DNA from 3 places in the Paenibacillus glycanilyticus genome. Region 3 is predicted to be linked to each of the others. Evidence: predicted binding sites of a transcription regulator. Region 3 holds the regulator's gene; each other region holds the start of a gene.
What was found. The regulator LexA, encoded in region 3, represses DNA repair genes until DNA is damaged. The targets are predictions, from matches to a motif close to CGAACATATGTTCG.
Positions count from the first base shown of each region.

Region 1 (5,348 bases), 3.4 Mb from region 3:
GATTTGACCTTTTGTCGGACGCACCTCAATAATCGGATCCAGCAGGCCGGTCGGTCGGATAATTTGCTCAACCATCGTTGGGCAATGCTCCAGCTCGTAAGGTCCCGGTGTCGCCGACACGTAAATCTGCTGTTTCGCTTTCTCCTCGAATTCCTCGAAGCGCAGCGGCCGGTTATCCAGTGCGGATGGCAGACGGAAGCCGTGATTAACGAGCATTTCCTTCCGCGCGCGGTCACCGTTGTACATAGCCCTAATCTGCGGCAGGGTAACATGCGATTCGTCAATGACGATCAGCATATCGTCCGGAAAATAATCCATCAGCGTATACGGCGTTGCCCCGCGCTCCCGGAAGGTCAATGGTCCCGAATAGTTCTCGATGCCGGAACAGAAGCCCATCTCCGCCATCATTTCGAGGTCATAGCGCGTACGCTGCTCCAGACGCTGCGCTTCCAGCAGCTTGCCTTCTTCCCGCAGCTCCGCAAGTCGTTCCTCCAGCTCACGCTCGATATTGCCAAGCGCAATCTTCATCGTTTCTTCATGGGTAACGAAGTGAGACGCAGGGAATATGGCAACATGGTCGCGTTCGCTTACGATCTCGCCGGTAAGCACATCGATTTCCGTAATCCGTTCGATCTCATCGCCGAACAGTTCGACCCGAATCGCCCGTTCATTATTGGCTACCGGGAAAATCTCTATAATATCGCCGCGGACGCGGAATGTACCGCGGATAAAGTTAATGTCATTGCGTTGGTACTGAATATCCACAAGCTTATGAAGAATCGTATCCCTGGACTTCTCCATGCCTACCCGCAGCGACAGCACCAGACTGCCGTACTCGGAAGGCGAACCGAGACCGTAGATACAGGAAACGCTCGCTACGATAATAACATCCCTGCGTTCGAACAATGAACTGGTCGCGGAGTGGCGCAGCTTGTCGATCTCATCGTTAATACTGGAATCCTTCTCAATGTAAGTGTCCGTAGACGGGATATAAGCCTCAGGCTGAAAATAATCATAATAGCTGACGAAATAACTTACCGCATTGTCCGGGAAGAACTCCTTAAACTCGCTGCACAGCTGTGCCGCGAGCGTCTTGTTATGGGCAATAACCAGCGTCGGCCGGTTAAGCTGCGCTATCGTATTGGCAATCGTATACGTCTTGCCCGTACCCGTAGCGCCAAGCAAGGTTTGCTTGGCTTCGCCGTTCTTCACGCCATCAACAAGTTTTCTGATGGCTCCCGGCTGATCGCCCTGCGGCGTGTAGTCCGACTTTAATTGAAATAATTGCTCTGAAATCTCATTCACTTGCGTCATCCACCCCGTTTCCCTTACTCATCAATCATTATAGTCAATATATATAAGCGTAAACGGCAGCAGCGTCCTTGAAACTTAGAAGAAGCAGCACCGTCCCGCGGTCGTATCCATACGCGCATAGCCTATCCGAATGTGTGTTCCCCTCTATTATAGACGTCTATAGAGGCTGATGCAAACATAAAATCAAAGGGCTTTCCCTAAGCGGCTGCCCAGGAAAAGCCCCATTTCTATTTAAACATTCAAAGTACCCGAACGGTCTTCCTCTTCCGCGTAAACGCCGCCGCTGCGCTTTGCCGTCCTCGCGCGGCGCAAAAGATCGATCAGCGTGGCCGGCTCTGCCGAAGCGTAATAGGTCGCCCGCTCATCGGGTGATAGAATAACCCCAAGCTGATGATGCTCCCCTTCATACCGGGCCCGCTGTACAAACTTGATCTCGCCCTCTCTGTTCAGCACCTCCAGCTTATACATCGCCGAATTGTTCTGCAGCGCCTCGTGAAGATCCTCTTTCGTGAACACCTTGGCGCCATTGACCTTTGAAATAATCTCGCCGGCCTGCAGCTTCATTCCCTCAGCCGGCGTACCCGGCACGATACCCAGAATACGCAAGCCGCGCTGATCATTCACGTACAGCGGACTTTGCGCGGACTCCACCGCACGGCTGCGCCAGATGATAGCTTCATGCAGCAGCAGCGAACATAAAGCGGCAAGCGGCAGCAGCGCGGGCAGCCACCAGGCGAGAAGCGCCGCAGCGGTCAGCAGCAGGCTGTACCACATAAGCCCTTTTGCCGCATGACGGGCTTTGGCCTCGGGCAGCATCGCGCGCGTCATTTCGCTGAAGCCGATAATCATCGGCAGAGCGACAACCGTCCAGCCTTGCGTCCAATCACCGCCGAATAATGGCGTCCAAGGCAGATCAACAACCGATGTCCCCCCGGCTGCCGGCACAAGCAGCAGCAGCGGAACCGGCCAAAAGCCCTGCAGCATATAGCCGCCTACAAGCTTCCCCCGCTTCCCTTCCAGGAAAAGCGGAGTAGCCAGCTTGTTTCCTTGTCTCCGGACAAGGAAAGCTTCTACCAGATGAAGCAGCGCCACCAATACGAAAATCCCCGGCATATCAAGTCCGGCTAGCGAATTCGCCGCATCTCCGAGCCATCCCTCACTATTTTCGAGCGAAGTAAAACCAACGATCCACTGCACAAGCGCCAGCGCTCCCGCGCCGTAGGCAAAGCATAGATAGCGAATTCGGAACAAGAGCAGCACAACCGCCGAACCCCATAGCCATAAAACGGCGTCGCCGGTTAAGGTTATGCCGATAAAAGCGCCGGCAACGGATGCGAGCACCCCGGCTGCAAGCCCGGCCAGCATCGCTTTGGCCACGAGCCGCGGCCAGATGTGCAGCCTTACGGCGAACATCCGTCTTTCCAAACTGATCTGTCTCGTATATTGAAGGATAATAAATAATACCGCAATATAATAAAAAGGCTGCGCAAGCAAATGTACAATTGCCCGGCCGAACTGGTCTAGTAAAGCATTGGCTGCATCCAATCGCTACACTCCCATCCTCATCCAAAATAAAAGGCTGACTCCGCTTTAGAGCCAACCTTTTATAAATTCGCCGTTTCCTCTTTATTTCCTGCTGACCGCTTGGATTGCCTCCAGCAGTTGTTTATCGTTCTTCTGATCTTTGATCCATTTCACTACGGCCTGCTCCAAGGACGACGCCGTCTTCGTATCGATCTCGCCTGTAACCGGAAGTCCGGAAGCATTCTGGAAATCCTTCACGGCTTGTTCGGTCGAAGCGTTATAGTAGCCATCCTCCCGCTGCGTCGCGTAGCCAAGGCCGGACAGCATAACCTGCGCATTCCGAATCTGCTCGCCCAGCATATCCTTGCGCAAGGTTTCCGTTAAGGTAAGCCTTGCTACCGTATACAGCTTCGGCGGCTGTACCTCCACGGTTGGCTTGATGCCCTTCTGGTGAATCCAATTGCCGTCCGGCGTCAGCCACTTCGCAATCGTCATTTTCACCAGGCTGCCATCCCCAAGTGTCTTGTTATAGCTAACTTGTACCGTTCCTTTGCCGTAAGAGGTTTCCCCGACAAGAGCTGCCCCCGCCCGCTCCTGCAAAGCCCCGGCGAGAATCTCGGAAGCACTCGCGCTGCCTTTGTTCATCAGAACGGCAATCGGATACTTCTTGCCGCCGCCTTGCGAGGTTGTTTTCTCGCGGTGACCGTCGCGGTCTTCGACCTGCACGATCGTTTCACCCTTCGGTATGAACTGTTGAGCAATCTCAACCACAACCGGCAGGATGCCGCCCGGATCGTTGCGCACGTCAATAACAAGACCTTTCATGCCTTGCTTCTCCAGCTTGGCGAGCTCTTCCTTGAAACGGTCCGCCGTGTTAAGGGAGAACTGGCGGATCTCAATCACGCCTACTCCGTCGCTACGCAGATTCGCGTACACCGTCTCCACATCAATGTCGTCGCGGACAAGGATGAGATCAATCGGCTGGGTATTGCCTGCACGCTCGATCCGAAGCTTCGCTTTTGTCCCCCGGGGACCACGGATCTTCGCAACTGCATCATTCAAGGTTAAGCCGTCCAGCTTCTCGCCGTTGACCGATAAGACGATATCCTTGGCGAGCAGCCCGGCGCGTTCCGCCGGCGAGCCTTTGATAGGCGCGACAACCACGACTTTGCCTTTTTCGAGCGTAACCTCGGCACCTATGCCCGAGAACGACCCTTCAATAGACTCGGAAAATTGCTTGGCGACATCCTTTTCCATATAGACGGAGTAAGGGTCGTCAAGCGATTCCATCATCCCTCTGACCGCCCCGTCCACCAGCTCATCCCGGTCGATATCCTTGAAATATTTGGTTTCGATTAACCCCAGAACCGCATTAATCTTCGATTCTTCCTTCTTGCTGAGCCCGCTTCCTTCGCTAGCCGCGGCAGCCGACACGGAAGCCTGCTTCCCGTTAGACGCCCAGAAAACCTGATCGCCTATCGTTAATGTTACGAGCACTGATGCCACCATCGTCATCAGCAGAAGGACAAATACGGTTCTTCCTTTAAAGTACACGTTCGACACCATCCTATCCTTAACGCTAACCTGTTTTGAAGTGAACCTCATTAGTATATGATAAGTTGTCCGTATTTATTTACAACTCTTCCTAATGCAGGAGAAGGCATACTCGTGAATAAACGGAACAATTCCGTTCTCCCGGTATGCCTTCCAAGCAAAAGTTATTTCAAATAGCCCGCCGGATCAACCGCTACTTGGTTTTTCCGGACTTCGAAGTGAAGATGCGGTCCAGTGGAATCTCCGGTATTGCCGGACTCCGCGATTTTCTCGCCCTTCTTCACGCTTTGGCCTTTCTCTACCATAATACCGCCGTTGCGGAGATGGCCGTACAACGTCCATAGACCGTTGCCATGGTCGATAATAATGGTATTGCCGTAACCGCTCCATACTTGGGCAACGATAACGACACCCGATTCAGCGGCGTAAACATCTGTGCCTTGCGGAACCGCAAAGTCAATGCCGGCATGAAGCTTCTTCACATGGGTGATCGGATGGATCCGGTAACCGAAGTTCGAGCTGATCCGGTAGTTGCTGCGAAGCGGCATTCCCAGTTTTCCGCCGGAATACGGCTTTTTGATCGCGTTTTTCTTCTTGTTCAGATCGGATACTTTCTTCGCAAGGGCAAGCAGCTGCTGCTCCTGCTCCTCGCTGATATCCTCGAGCTCTTCCATTTCCTTGTTGTAGCTCGCGATCAGCACTTCTTTTTCTCCCTCTTTTTCATCCAGCTCCCCTTTATACTTCTGGAGCTTAGTATACATCGTCTTGACTTCTCCAAGAGCCGTCTCGACGTTAGCTTTCTTTTCCTCTACCATCGCTTGATCCTTCTTGTGCTGCTCGAGAATCGTGCGGTCCTGGCTCAGAATGGAGTGCAGCGAATCAAACCGGTCAAGAAAATCCGAGAAGCTGGTGGCGCTGAACAATACCTCAAGGTATGAAACCGCGCCGTTCTCATA
Region 1 is NZ_CP195155.1:6,181,798-6,187,145, forward strand. Features, by position in the region: gene uvrB (excinuclease ABC subunit UvrB) at 1-1,314, opposite strand, end outside; gene ACR9FF_RS27935 (PDZ domain-containing protein) at 1,546-2,859, opposite strand; gene ACR9FF_RS27940 (S41 family peptidase) at 2,941-4,392, opposite strand; gene ACR9FF_RS27945 (murein hydrolase activator EnvC family protein) at 4,557-5,348, opposite strand, start outside.
Region 1: uvrB (excinuclease ABC subunit UvrB) is a predicted target of LexA. The motif match lies at 1,442-1,455, and genes of this name have one in related genera.

Region 2 (5,348 bases), 810 kb from region 3:
CGCACATCGTTGAATAGCGAGTGAAATAATGTCCCGCGCCTTTCGATCGGCTTCTTCTTTCGCTTGCTGCTCGATCTCTTTGATCATCTGTGCTGTTTCGTGACGCACTTCCTGCTCCACATTCGACAAAATAATCGATTTCGCATCCTCCATGGTCAAGCTGGAGATGCGTTCCAATTCACTAAGCTGCTGCTTGTAAATGGATTCAATTTGTTCTTGTGTTTCATCGATCCGTTTCTCTTTGTTGGCCACTAATTCTTCTTTGCGTTCAAGCGCTTCTATCTTTTTATCCAGCGACTCCTCTTTCTGGAGCAAGCGTCTTTCTTGACGCAAGGACTCATTACGCCGCTCACGGATGTCTTTTTCAGCCTCCGTACGGAGTTTGTGGATTTCATCTTTTGCTTCGAGCACCGTTTCTTTCTTCTGGGCTTCTGCTTCCTTCTTCGCATTCTCTACGATTTGTACAGCAGCTTGCTCAGCGCTGGAAATCTTGGCCTCGGCAATCGACTTACGAATAAAATAACCAATCCCAAAGAAAATAACGCCAACAACGAGACAGATCAACACCGTCCAAATAGGGTCCATCTTGTTCACCTCCTCGTTGCATTCACCAAGGCAAGCTTGGGATGATATTAGGTTTTTAGCCGGTTTCCATACCGATTGATTCTCTAACTTATTGACGAAAATAATCGTTTCAAATCAACTTTTGGAAGGAAAATTGATTTGATATAAAAGGAATACAATTTTATTTTATCTTTTGGCAAAATCAATTGTCAAGCAAAAGCCCTTCATCCTCATCCGCCTGCTCGATTTCCGCTTCATCTATAGCCGCTTTTGCCGCTTGTTTAACGACATCCGAAGGAAAGCCCCTACGCATTAAAAAGGCCATCAGCTTCTGCCGTTTCTCTCTGTTCTCTCCTTTGAGAGAGCGCCATTTCTTCTTCGCCGCATGCACGGCGGATGCGAGTTCGTCTTCCTTATCGATGGAATCAAGCGCGTCGGAAGCCGCCTGCTTCGATACTCCGCGCTGGTGCAGCTCCTGCTTAATCCAGCGGCGACCCTTCTGACTGTAACGGATACGCTGCAGCGCGAAATGCCGCGCATACTCTCCATCATCAACAATATGTTCCGATTCTAAACGTTCAAGCGCGTAAGCAATTGGTTCGGGTTCAAATTCCTTGCGGAGCAAATATTGTTCGATCTGTTTGCGGGTTCTTGCTTTTACGCCTAGATAGGTGACGGCAAGTGAATAAGCCCGGTATCTTTCGTCCTCTTCGGCAATCTCGGCAATAGCTTCCCTTGTAAGCTCTTTCCCTTTAAACAGCGTATATTTTATAAGAAGATCTTCGTGGACGGATAACAACGGCTCTTCCACGCCGTTTGCATAGACATGGTATCGTTTACGATCCTTGCGGTCCTGCTCCACCGCAGAAATCTCGATTGACATCCTGGTTACACCCCGTTCATTGCAAAGAAGCAGCGCCGCCCTCGAAAGGACGGCGCTGCTTCTTCCTTAATTATTCCATTAATCGTCAAGTTCCGACTCATCAAAGTCATCGTCATCATCCTGCGAGAAGTTCGCAGGCTGCGCGGAAGCGGACAAATTGCTTTGCTCGCGGATTTGTCTCTCGATTACAGCAGCCACTTCCGGATGATCTTTCAGGAACTGCTTGGCATTCTCGCGGCCTTGGCCAAGACGGTCGCCATTGTAGGAGAACCAAGCGCCGCTCTTCTGAACGATATCCATCTCTACGCCGATATCTACAAGGCTGCCTTCTCTCGAAATGCCTTCGCCGTACATGATATCAATCTCCGCTTGCTTGAACGGAGGAGCTACTTTGTTCTTCACGACTTTAATCCGCGTACGGTTACCAACCATATCGTTGCCTTGCTTGATTGTCTCAATCCGGCGTACTTCCAGACGCACGCTGGAATAGAACTTCAGTGCACGGCCGCCAGGCGTAGTTTCCGGGTTACCGAACATAACGCCGACTTTCTCGCGCAACTGGTTAATAAAGATGGCGATTGTCTTCGACTTGCTGATCGCGCCACCCAATTTACGCAGAGCCTGCGACATCAGACGTGCCTGCAGACCGACATGGGAATCCCCCATATCGCCTTCAATCTCTGCTTTCGGTACAAGTGCTGCTACGGAGTCGATAACGATAATGTCGACCGCGCCGCTTCGTACAAGCGCTTCTGCGATCTCAAGCGCCTGTTCGCCCGTATCCGGCTGCGACAACAGCAGTTCGTCGATATTTACGCCCAGCTTGCTCGCGTACAATGGATCAAGCGCATGCTCCGCATCGATAAACGCAGCTTGTCCGCCGATCCGTTGTACTTCCGCAATAGCGTGAAGCGCAACGGTTGTTTTACCGGAAGATTCCGGTCCGTAGCATTCGATAATACGGCCTCTTGGCATACCGCCGATTCCAAGAGCAATATCTAAAGCAATTGAACCGCTTGGTACGGTTTCAACTTGCATATGTGTGGATTCCCCTAATTTCATGATGGAGCCTTTACCAAATTGCTTCTCAATTTGACGTAAAGCCATCTCCAAAGCAGCACGACGATCCGACAAGCTACTCACATCCTTCGTTATTTATAATTGTATGATACCTTGTTTCCGCTCAAATGCCAAGCTTTTTTTCGAACATACATTCGTCTTTTTATTTCCACGTCCTTTCCAGGCGCATGGCGAAACGGCTTTTGCCCTGTTGGGCAACTATGCGCGATTCGTCATGCTTCTAAAAATAGACATAAAAAAACCGCAGCAAAGTAATCTTCGCCACGGTTCTTCCGCATGAGACCAATTATAGCGGAAATGGTACAAACAGGCAAGTATTATTCGAGCTAATCCGACAATTTATTGTTCGCGCAGTCTCAGCCACAATTGATATAAGGCCGCCTTTACCGCACGGATGCGGATGATGGCGCGGGTACCGGAGAAATGACCGGTGAATACGGCTGTCGGCTTGCCCCTCTCGGCAACCGCGTAATAGACCAGGCCAACGGGCTTGCCTTCCGCCTGAGCCGGGCCGGCTACCCCCGTGAGCGATACGCCAAAATCGGAATCTCCGATCTGTCTGACGCGTTCGGCCATCATTGCTGCCGTGGATTCGCTGATCGCTCCCGGCGCCCCGTCTCCTTCAAGCTGCGCCATCGGGATGCCAAGCAGCTTATGCTTCATCTCGTTCGTATAAGTAACAACGCCGCCGGAATATTCCCCGCTGCTGCCGGGAATGCCGGTAATAAGCTCGGCAAGCAAGCCTCCGCTGATGCTTTCTGCTGTCGAAAGCTTTCTTCTCGATGTCCGAAGCAGCTGCACGACCTGCTCTTCCAGCGTAATCTCGTCCTGCGCGAATAAGTACTCGCCCACCCGCTGCTTGATCGCATCGACGGTTTGATCCAGCTTGACTGCAGCATCGGATTCGTTCGCCGCTTTCGTAGATACCCGAATGGCGACCTCGCCTTCCTTCGCATACGGCGCGATAGTAGGGTCCGATTGGGCTTCGATCAGATCAATCAGCTTTGCTTCCAGCGTCGATTCCCCGATCCCTGCAAACATAAGCAATCTGGAATAAAGCGGCTCTTCTGCCCCCAGAATAGACCGGAGCCAATCCGACGCCGGCCCCTCCATCATCGGCTTCATCTCGCGAGGAGGCCCGGGTAGAAGCAAATAATGAGTCCCGTCTTCGGACAGGCCGTTGCCGACGGCAAGCCCGGCTTCATTATCAATCGGGGTGCTACCGTCAATCATCAGCGCCTGTCTGCGGTTGCTCTCTACCATGTGGATGCCGCGAGAGGCGAACATTTGCTCGATTTTATCCATGGAAGGCTGATGAAGGGACAGACCGCGGTTCAGATAGGCCGCAAGAACGTCCTTCGTCAGATCATCCTGCGTAGGACCAAGCCCGCCGGTAAACACAAGCAGGTCGGCACGCTGGCGGGCAATCTCGATCGCTTGGCGGATCCGGTTCGGGTTATCGCCTACGACCGTCTGGAAGTAAACATCAATGCCAAGCGATGCGAGTTTTCTGGACAAGAATTGCGCGTTCGTATTGACGATTTGACCGAGTAAAAGCTCGGTGCCCACTGCGATAATTTCAGCTTTCATGCGATTTCCCCCTTCGAATCCTGCAGCATTAGGAAGCAAAAGCATCTCTCCACGTGTGGAAAGATGCTTTATTGTTGCTTATATGATCCTGATTATTGCACAGGTATCAAATGTTTGTTCTTGAAGAAATAGTCGAATCCGGAATATACCGTAATAATAACGGCAATCCAGCTTACGATATCGTCAAACGGAAAATCGATAAACGTAAACGGGAAGTTGTTAAGCAGAAGCGAAATGATCATCGTAATTTGCACGGCTGTTTTCCATTTGCCCCATTTGCTCGCCGCCATTACGCTGCCTTCCAGCAAGGCAATCTGACGCAGACCCGTTACCGCGAATTCGCGGCTGATAATAATGATAGCCATCCATGCCGCCAGCTTATCCATTTGGACGAGCGAGATCAGTACAGCCGCCACAAGCAGCTTGTCCGCCAGTGGATCAAGAAGCTTGCCGAGGTTGGTTACGATCTTGTTCTTCCTGGCGATATAACCATCGAGACCGTCGGTGCTTGCCGCTATGATAAAGATTATAGCCGCTATAATCTGATTGTATGTAATGGAGTAATCATCGCCGAAAGCAAGAGGCTTGATATCGATATTGACGAGCAGAAATACCATAATGATCGGCACTAAAATAATTCTGGCCAGCGTAATCCTATTTGCCAGGTTCATTCATTCACACCCCCGGACCGTCTAGCCGTGTTCCTGCATTGATGCATGATTGCTTGTACTGTCATATGTATGTCCCCCGGATCGTTTCCAAAACTATCTAACCAAGTATAATACATGCCATTTCCTATGTCAAAATATCGAACGTCATAGAGCGAAAGCCCTTCTTGCCCGAATTGACGAGGCAGCGAAGGGCCGGAAAAGGCTTATTAACGGTAATTCGTGAACTGCAGTTCGACGGTCAAATCCGCTGCGCGGAGAAGAGCCATAACCGCCTGCAAATCATCGCGGCTTTTACCGGTTACGCGGATTTGGTCGCCTTGAATCTGGCTTTTCACCTTAATCTTCGAATCCCGGATCAGAATATTAATTTTTTTGGAATTATCTTGGTCGATTCCCGATTTTAGCTTAATACGCTGACGGACGGTGCTCGCTGAAGCCGATTCCACCTTGCCGTATTCCAGGTTTTTAATCGGTACGCCGCGCTTGACCATCTTCGATTTCAAAATATCAAGAACGCTTTCCAGCTTGAAGTCATCATCGGAAACGACAACGAGCTCTTC
Region 2 is NZ_CP195155.1:3,637,771-3,643,118, forward strand. Features, by position in the region: gene rny (ribonuclease Y) at 1-585, opposite strand, end outside; gene ACR9FF_RS16785 (RecX family transcriptional regulator) at 767-1,447, opposite strand; gene recA (recombinase RecA) at 1,526-2,581, opposite strand; gene ACR9FF_RS16795 (competence/damage-inducible protein A) at 2,867-4,117, opposite strand; gene pgsA (CDP-diacylglycerol--glycerol-3-phosphate 3-phosphatidyltransferase) at 4,210-4,788, opposite strand; gene ACR9FF_RS16805 (YajQ family cyclic di-GMP-binding protein) at 4,995-5,348, opposite strand, start outside.
Region 2: recA (recombinase RecA) is a predicted target of LexA. The motif match lies at 2,651-2,664, and genes of this name have one in related genera.

Region 3 (5,348 bases):
TTCAAATGCTTCTTTTACGCTGCGGTCATCCCACAACAACGTATCGTCAAGATCAAATAGTACCGCTTGCTTCCCCATAATTCGCATAACTCTCCTACTCTTTTTCTATTTTTGTTCGAAAGGCAAATTGTGTGTTTTGGCGAAATCCTGCAGTCTGCTGCCGATCTCATCCGTTGGGTAACGGTTAAGCAGCCGCGAGAATACCCAGTTTGCGCCTTTTTGCTGCATGATCACGACCGCACCGTTTTGAACGCTGATCCCTTTAATGTTGGATACGTGCAGCTGCTTGTCCCCCGTCATTTTACGGGTCTGGATATAATCCTTGCCGATTGAAATGTAAGGACGGCGCAAGAAGAAAATAAGCGCCAGGAAAATGTAGCAGCCGATCGTTACCCAGAACATAGACGTAGGCTCAAAGGAAGGATCCGTCGTAACGAATACCGTATACATGCTGATCAACAAAATGAGCACAATCGGGAATATGTAGTTGCGGCCGGTAAACCGGTCTACCTTGGGTTTCGATGAAGTGCCAATCTGCGATGCTCCGTGCTTTTTACGCGCTTTGTTGATTTGGTTCGTATTTTTGCGCACTTTGCGCTCCCACGTGCGTGACAAGCTTATTCCTCCCATTGTATATTGCAGACGCCGTTCATGGAACGGCGCCAACGCTAGTTATATAGTTGTATGACTTAATTAATGAGCAACATCGTTAGGATCGCCGTCTACAATCTCGATCGAATCCAACTGCTGGCGGAAATTCCTTTTGAAATTCTCCAAATATTTCTGGCGCAATACGGCACGTTCCGCAATTTCCTCTTCGGTCAAACCTACCGTTTTATTTTTACGGGATAATTCGTTAATACGCGCGATGACTTCTTCCACTGCCTTCACCTCATTTGCTTATTACTCATCCTTCTTACCTATTTTGACTTTTAACGCGAGCAATTGTCAAGGCAATGATAGAAGAATAACAAAAGGACAGGCAATTTCGAACATCCTGTGTCCGAATAGCCTGTCCTTCCGATTATATGGCCTATTGAGGAATAATTAATACCTGTCCTGGCCGAAGCTCAACCGAGCTTAACTGGTTGCGTTCCTTAATCTTGTATATGTATTGTCTTATGTCCTTGGAGCCCTCGGAAAAACGATCTGCAATCCCCCACAGCGTATCCCCCGTCGTTACGATAACCGTTTGCTCATTCGCTGCAGCCTCTTGAATATGATCGGACGATGCATTCGTACGCATCATAAGGAAGCTTGTAAAAAGAAGAACGAACACTGCAGCACACACAATAAGTTTAAAAGCATGACGTTGAACGTGATGACCCCGCGATTTGAACGATTTAGCGGTTTTTTCCTTATGGATACTTTTATAAAAAGACGGATTCATGATCATTATTATCGCTCCCCGAACGTTTGTTCTGTTTTCTTGTGTTCTTAGAATAACACGAACAAATGTTTGCAGTCAATAAAAAAATGCGAACTTTTGTTTTTAAGAACTTATGTTTGTACGAACTCCGGTTCTATGCTATAATTTTCTACAAATATTACATTGGAGTGATTCACGTGTCTAAGATTTCGAACCGCCAACAGTCGATTCTTGAATTTATTAAGAATGAGGTTCGGGACAAAGGATACCCGCCTTCTGTTCGCGAAATCGGCGAAGCGGTTGGCCTGGCGTCAAGCTCCACCGTTCACGGCCATCTGGATCGGCTAGAGAAGAAAGGCCTGATCAGACGAGATCCAACGAAACCTCGGGCGATCGAAATTTTGGATCAAGACGGTGTTGACGGCATTATCCTCCCCGCTGTGGCTCAAGTGCCAATCGTCGGCAAAGTAACGGCAGGCGTGCCGATTACGGCGACTGAGAATATTGAAGAGTACTTCCCGTTATCCGCACACTTCGTTGGCGACGACGAGGTATTTATCCTGAATGTCATTGGTGACAGCATGATTGAAGCCGGCATACATAACGGTGACTATGTTATCGTCCGCCAGCAGCAGACCGCCAACAACGGCGATATCGTAGTAGCCATGACGGAAGATGACGAAGCGACGGTTAAGACCTTCTACAAAGAGAAGGATCATATCCGCCTTCAGCCGGAGAACTCCACCATGGAGCCAATCCGTTTGAACAATGTCACCATTCTTGGTAAAGTAGTTGGCTTGTTCCGTGACTTTCACTAATCTGTTCGCATAAAAGAGGCTGTTCCCGCTAATCCGATTTCGCATTCGGTAAGGGAGAACAGCCTCTTTTTTACCTGATTATGGTATTATCGTATTACTTCATCTTTAGGCGACGAGGTGGTTAAGCGTGAAGAAAAAATTAACGAGGTCTTGATAAATCCATTGCCGGAGTTTGCGGAGGAATCGCCGAATACTTCAACCTTTCCTCCTTGTTTGTAAGACTGCTGTTCCTCCTCTTTATCCCCTGTAATCTTGTTGTTTACATCATCCTTGCGAACGTTATTCCAGCCAGCCCACCGTTGTTATATAAGAGATAGAAAAAAATCCCCTGACGCTTAGAGCGCCAAGGGATTTCCATCTTAGTACAGCGTCAGATACTGATCGCGTTCCCATTGATGGACTTGTGTTTTGTACATGTCCCATTCGATTTCTTTCAGTTCGTAGAAATGGGCAAGAGCATGTTCGCCAAGCGCATCGCAGATCACGTCGCTGCGAAGCATTTCGTCGAGCGCTTCCTTCAGATCGGAAGGAAGGCTTGGCACGCCGGACTCCAGGCGCTCCTCTTCCGTCATGATGTAGATGTTGCGGTCTACAGGAGCCGGAAGCGTCGTTTTGTTCTTGATGCCGTCAAGGCCGGCTTTCAGCATTACGGCAAGAGCCAGATACGGGTTGGCAGCCGGGTCCGGGTTGCGAACCTCGATACGCGTGCTAAGTCCGCGGGAAGCCGGGATACGGATCATTGGCGAGCGGTTGCTTGCCGACCAAGCTACATAGCAAGGCGCTTCATAACCGGGAACCATCCGCTTGTACGAGTTAATGGTAGGGTTCGTAATAGCCGCCATCGCGCGAGCATGCTCGAGGATGCCTGCCATGTAGTAACGTGCGGTTTGGCTAAGACCCAGACGATCCTTCTCGTCATAGAATACGTTTGTGCTGCCTTGGAAGAGCGATTGGTGACAGTGCATACCGGAACCGTTTACGCCGAACAGAGGTTTCGGCATAAAGGTGGCATGGAGACCATGTTGTCTCGCAATCGTCTTAACAACAAGCTTAAACGTTTGAATTTGGTCTGCGGCTTTGATCGCATCCGCATATTTGAAGTCGATCTCATGCTGGCCTGGAGCAACCTCATGGTGGGAAGCTTCAATCTCGAAGCCCATTTCTTCCAGCGTCAATACGATTTCACGGCGGCAGTTCTCTCCCATGTCCATAGGCGCAAGGTCGAAGTATCCGCCCTGGTCATTCAGCTCGGTTGTAGGCTCGCCGCGCTCATCCGTTTTGAACAGGAAGAATTCCGGTTCCGGACCAACGTTCATCGCCGTAAAGCCCATTTCTTCCGCCTCTTGCAGCGCACGCTTCAGAATACCGCGCGGGTCGCCCGCAAACGGAGTGCCGTCAGGCATATAAATATCACAGATCAGGCGGGCAACGCGGTCTTGCGCAACCCATGGGAATACGACCCAAGTATCCAGATCAGGGTATAAGTACATGTCAGATTCTTCGATACGAACGTAACCTTCAATGGAAGATCCATCGAACATCATTTTATTGTCTAATGCTTTATCCAGCTGGCTTACCGGAATCTCTACGTTTTTGATCGTTCCGAGCAAATCGGTAAATTGAAGACGGATAAATCGTACGTTCTGTTCCTCCGCAATGCGTTTGATATCCTCTTTTGTGTAGCTCACAGCATTCATCTCCTTTAAAAGAATTGTGAAGCAATTCTTGCTTCGGAAGCATACGCTTAAAGAATTGCGAAGCTATTCTTACTTCGTAAGCATAAACTTAAAGAATTGTGAAGCAATTCTTGCTTCGTAAGCATACGCTTTAATAGGACATGCTAGCGCTTGTTCAAGAAACGGGACAACTGGCCTTGAATAAGCGAAGCCTGGCCAGGGCGTTTCTCCAGCAATTGCTGCTTGAGAAGGCGGTGCAGCTGCGCATCGGAAAGCTCCTTGCGCTTCACTTCGGATTGCTCGCTTACGATTGTTGCATCATCCGATTCTTTTGAAACCGGATTCATGACTTGCTTAATGCCGGCGATATTAACGCCTTTTTCGATTAACGCCTTAATTTCCAGTAACCGTTCAACGTCATTAAAAGAGAACAGTCGCTGGTTGCCCGCCGTTCTGGCGGGAACAATCAATTCATGCTGCTCATAATAACGAATTTGACGCGCCGTTAGATCCGTCAGCTTCATTACGATACCGATCGGAAATAAGGCCATGTTTCTACGAATATCGTCACCCATGTCGCATCAACCTTCCAGTCGCTCATTTATACACCTATCATAACGCCCTACCAAAAACGTGTCAAGTTGTGTTAGGTTTAATTACGTTTAATTATGATAAGCCCGTTGTTAATGAGTCGACGTAACGCCGTGAGAACACCAAACTTCGCATGGGCAAACGTCAAACCGCCTTGCATATAAGCGATATAAGGCTCGCGGATAGGCGCGTCCGCAGACAATTCAAGGCTTCCGCCTTGAATAAACGTCCCTGCCGCCATAATGACGGGATGCTCATATCCCGGCATGTCCCATGGCTCGGGCACAACATGCGAATCTACCGCCGCAGCCTTCTGAATCCCCTGTACAAAAGCGATCAACTGCTCCGCACCGCCAAAACGGACAGCCTGTATAAGGTCAGTACGCGGCTCAGACCAATGCGGTTTCGTTTCAAAGCCAAGCTGCTCGAACATTGCCGAAGCAAATACGCTTCCTTTAACAGCTTGTCCAACCAAATGCGGCGCCAGGAACAAGCCCTGATAAATACCTCGCAGCGTGTCAAGCATCGCGCCAACTTCGCCTCCGATGCCAGGCGCCGTAAGACGATAGGCAGCCTGCTCCACCGCAGCAGCAGTACCAACGATGTATCCCCCGGTCGAAGCAAGGCCGCCTCCGGGATTTTTGATAAGCGAGCCCGCCATGAGATCAACGCCAACCTGGGTTGGCTCCAGAAGCTCGGTAAATTCCCCGTAGCAGTTATCTACAAATACAAGCACATCCGGCTTGATTTGCTTCACGCGCTGAACCATATCGCCAATCTCGGCAACGGTAAATGACGCCCTCCAGCTGTAGCCTCTCGATCGCTGAATGCCGATAACCTTCGTCCGCTCGTTAATGCCGGCTTCAATGCCAGTCCAATCCAGACTTCCGTCCT
Region 3 is NZ_CP195155.1:2,829,436-2,834,783, reverse strand. Features, by position in the region: gene ACR9FF_RS12990 (HAD family hydrolase) at 1-78, opposite strand, end outside; gene ACR9FF_RS12985 (hypothetical protein) at 106-615, opposite strand; gene ACR9FF_RS12980 (DUF896 domain-containing protein) at 694-882, opposite strand; gene ACR9FF_RS12975 (LysM peptidoglycan-binding domain-containing protein) at 1,034-1,249, opposite strand; gene lexA (transcriptional repressor LexA) at 1,567-2,187, shown strand; gene ACR9FF_RS12965 (hypothetical protein) at 2,397-2,504, shown strand; gene glnA (type I glutamate--ammonia ligase) at 2,547-3,875, opposite strand; gene ACR9FF_RS12955 (MerR family transcriptional regulator) at 4,028-4,438, opposite strand; gene ACR9FF_RS12950 (aminotransferase class I/II-fold pyridoxal phosphate-dependent enzyme) at 4,516-5,348, opposite strand, start outside.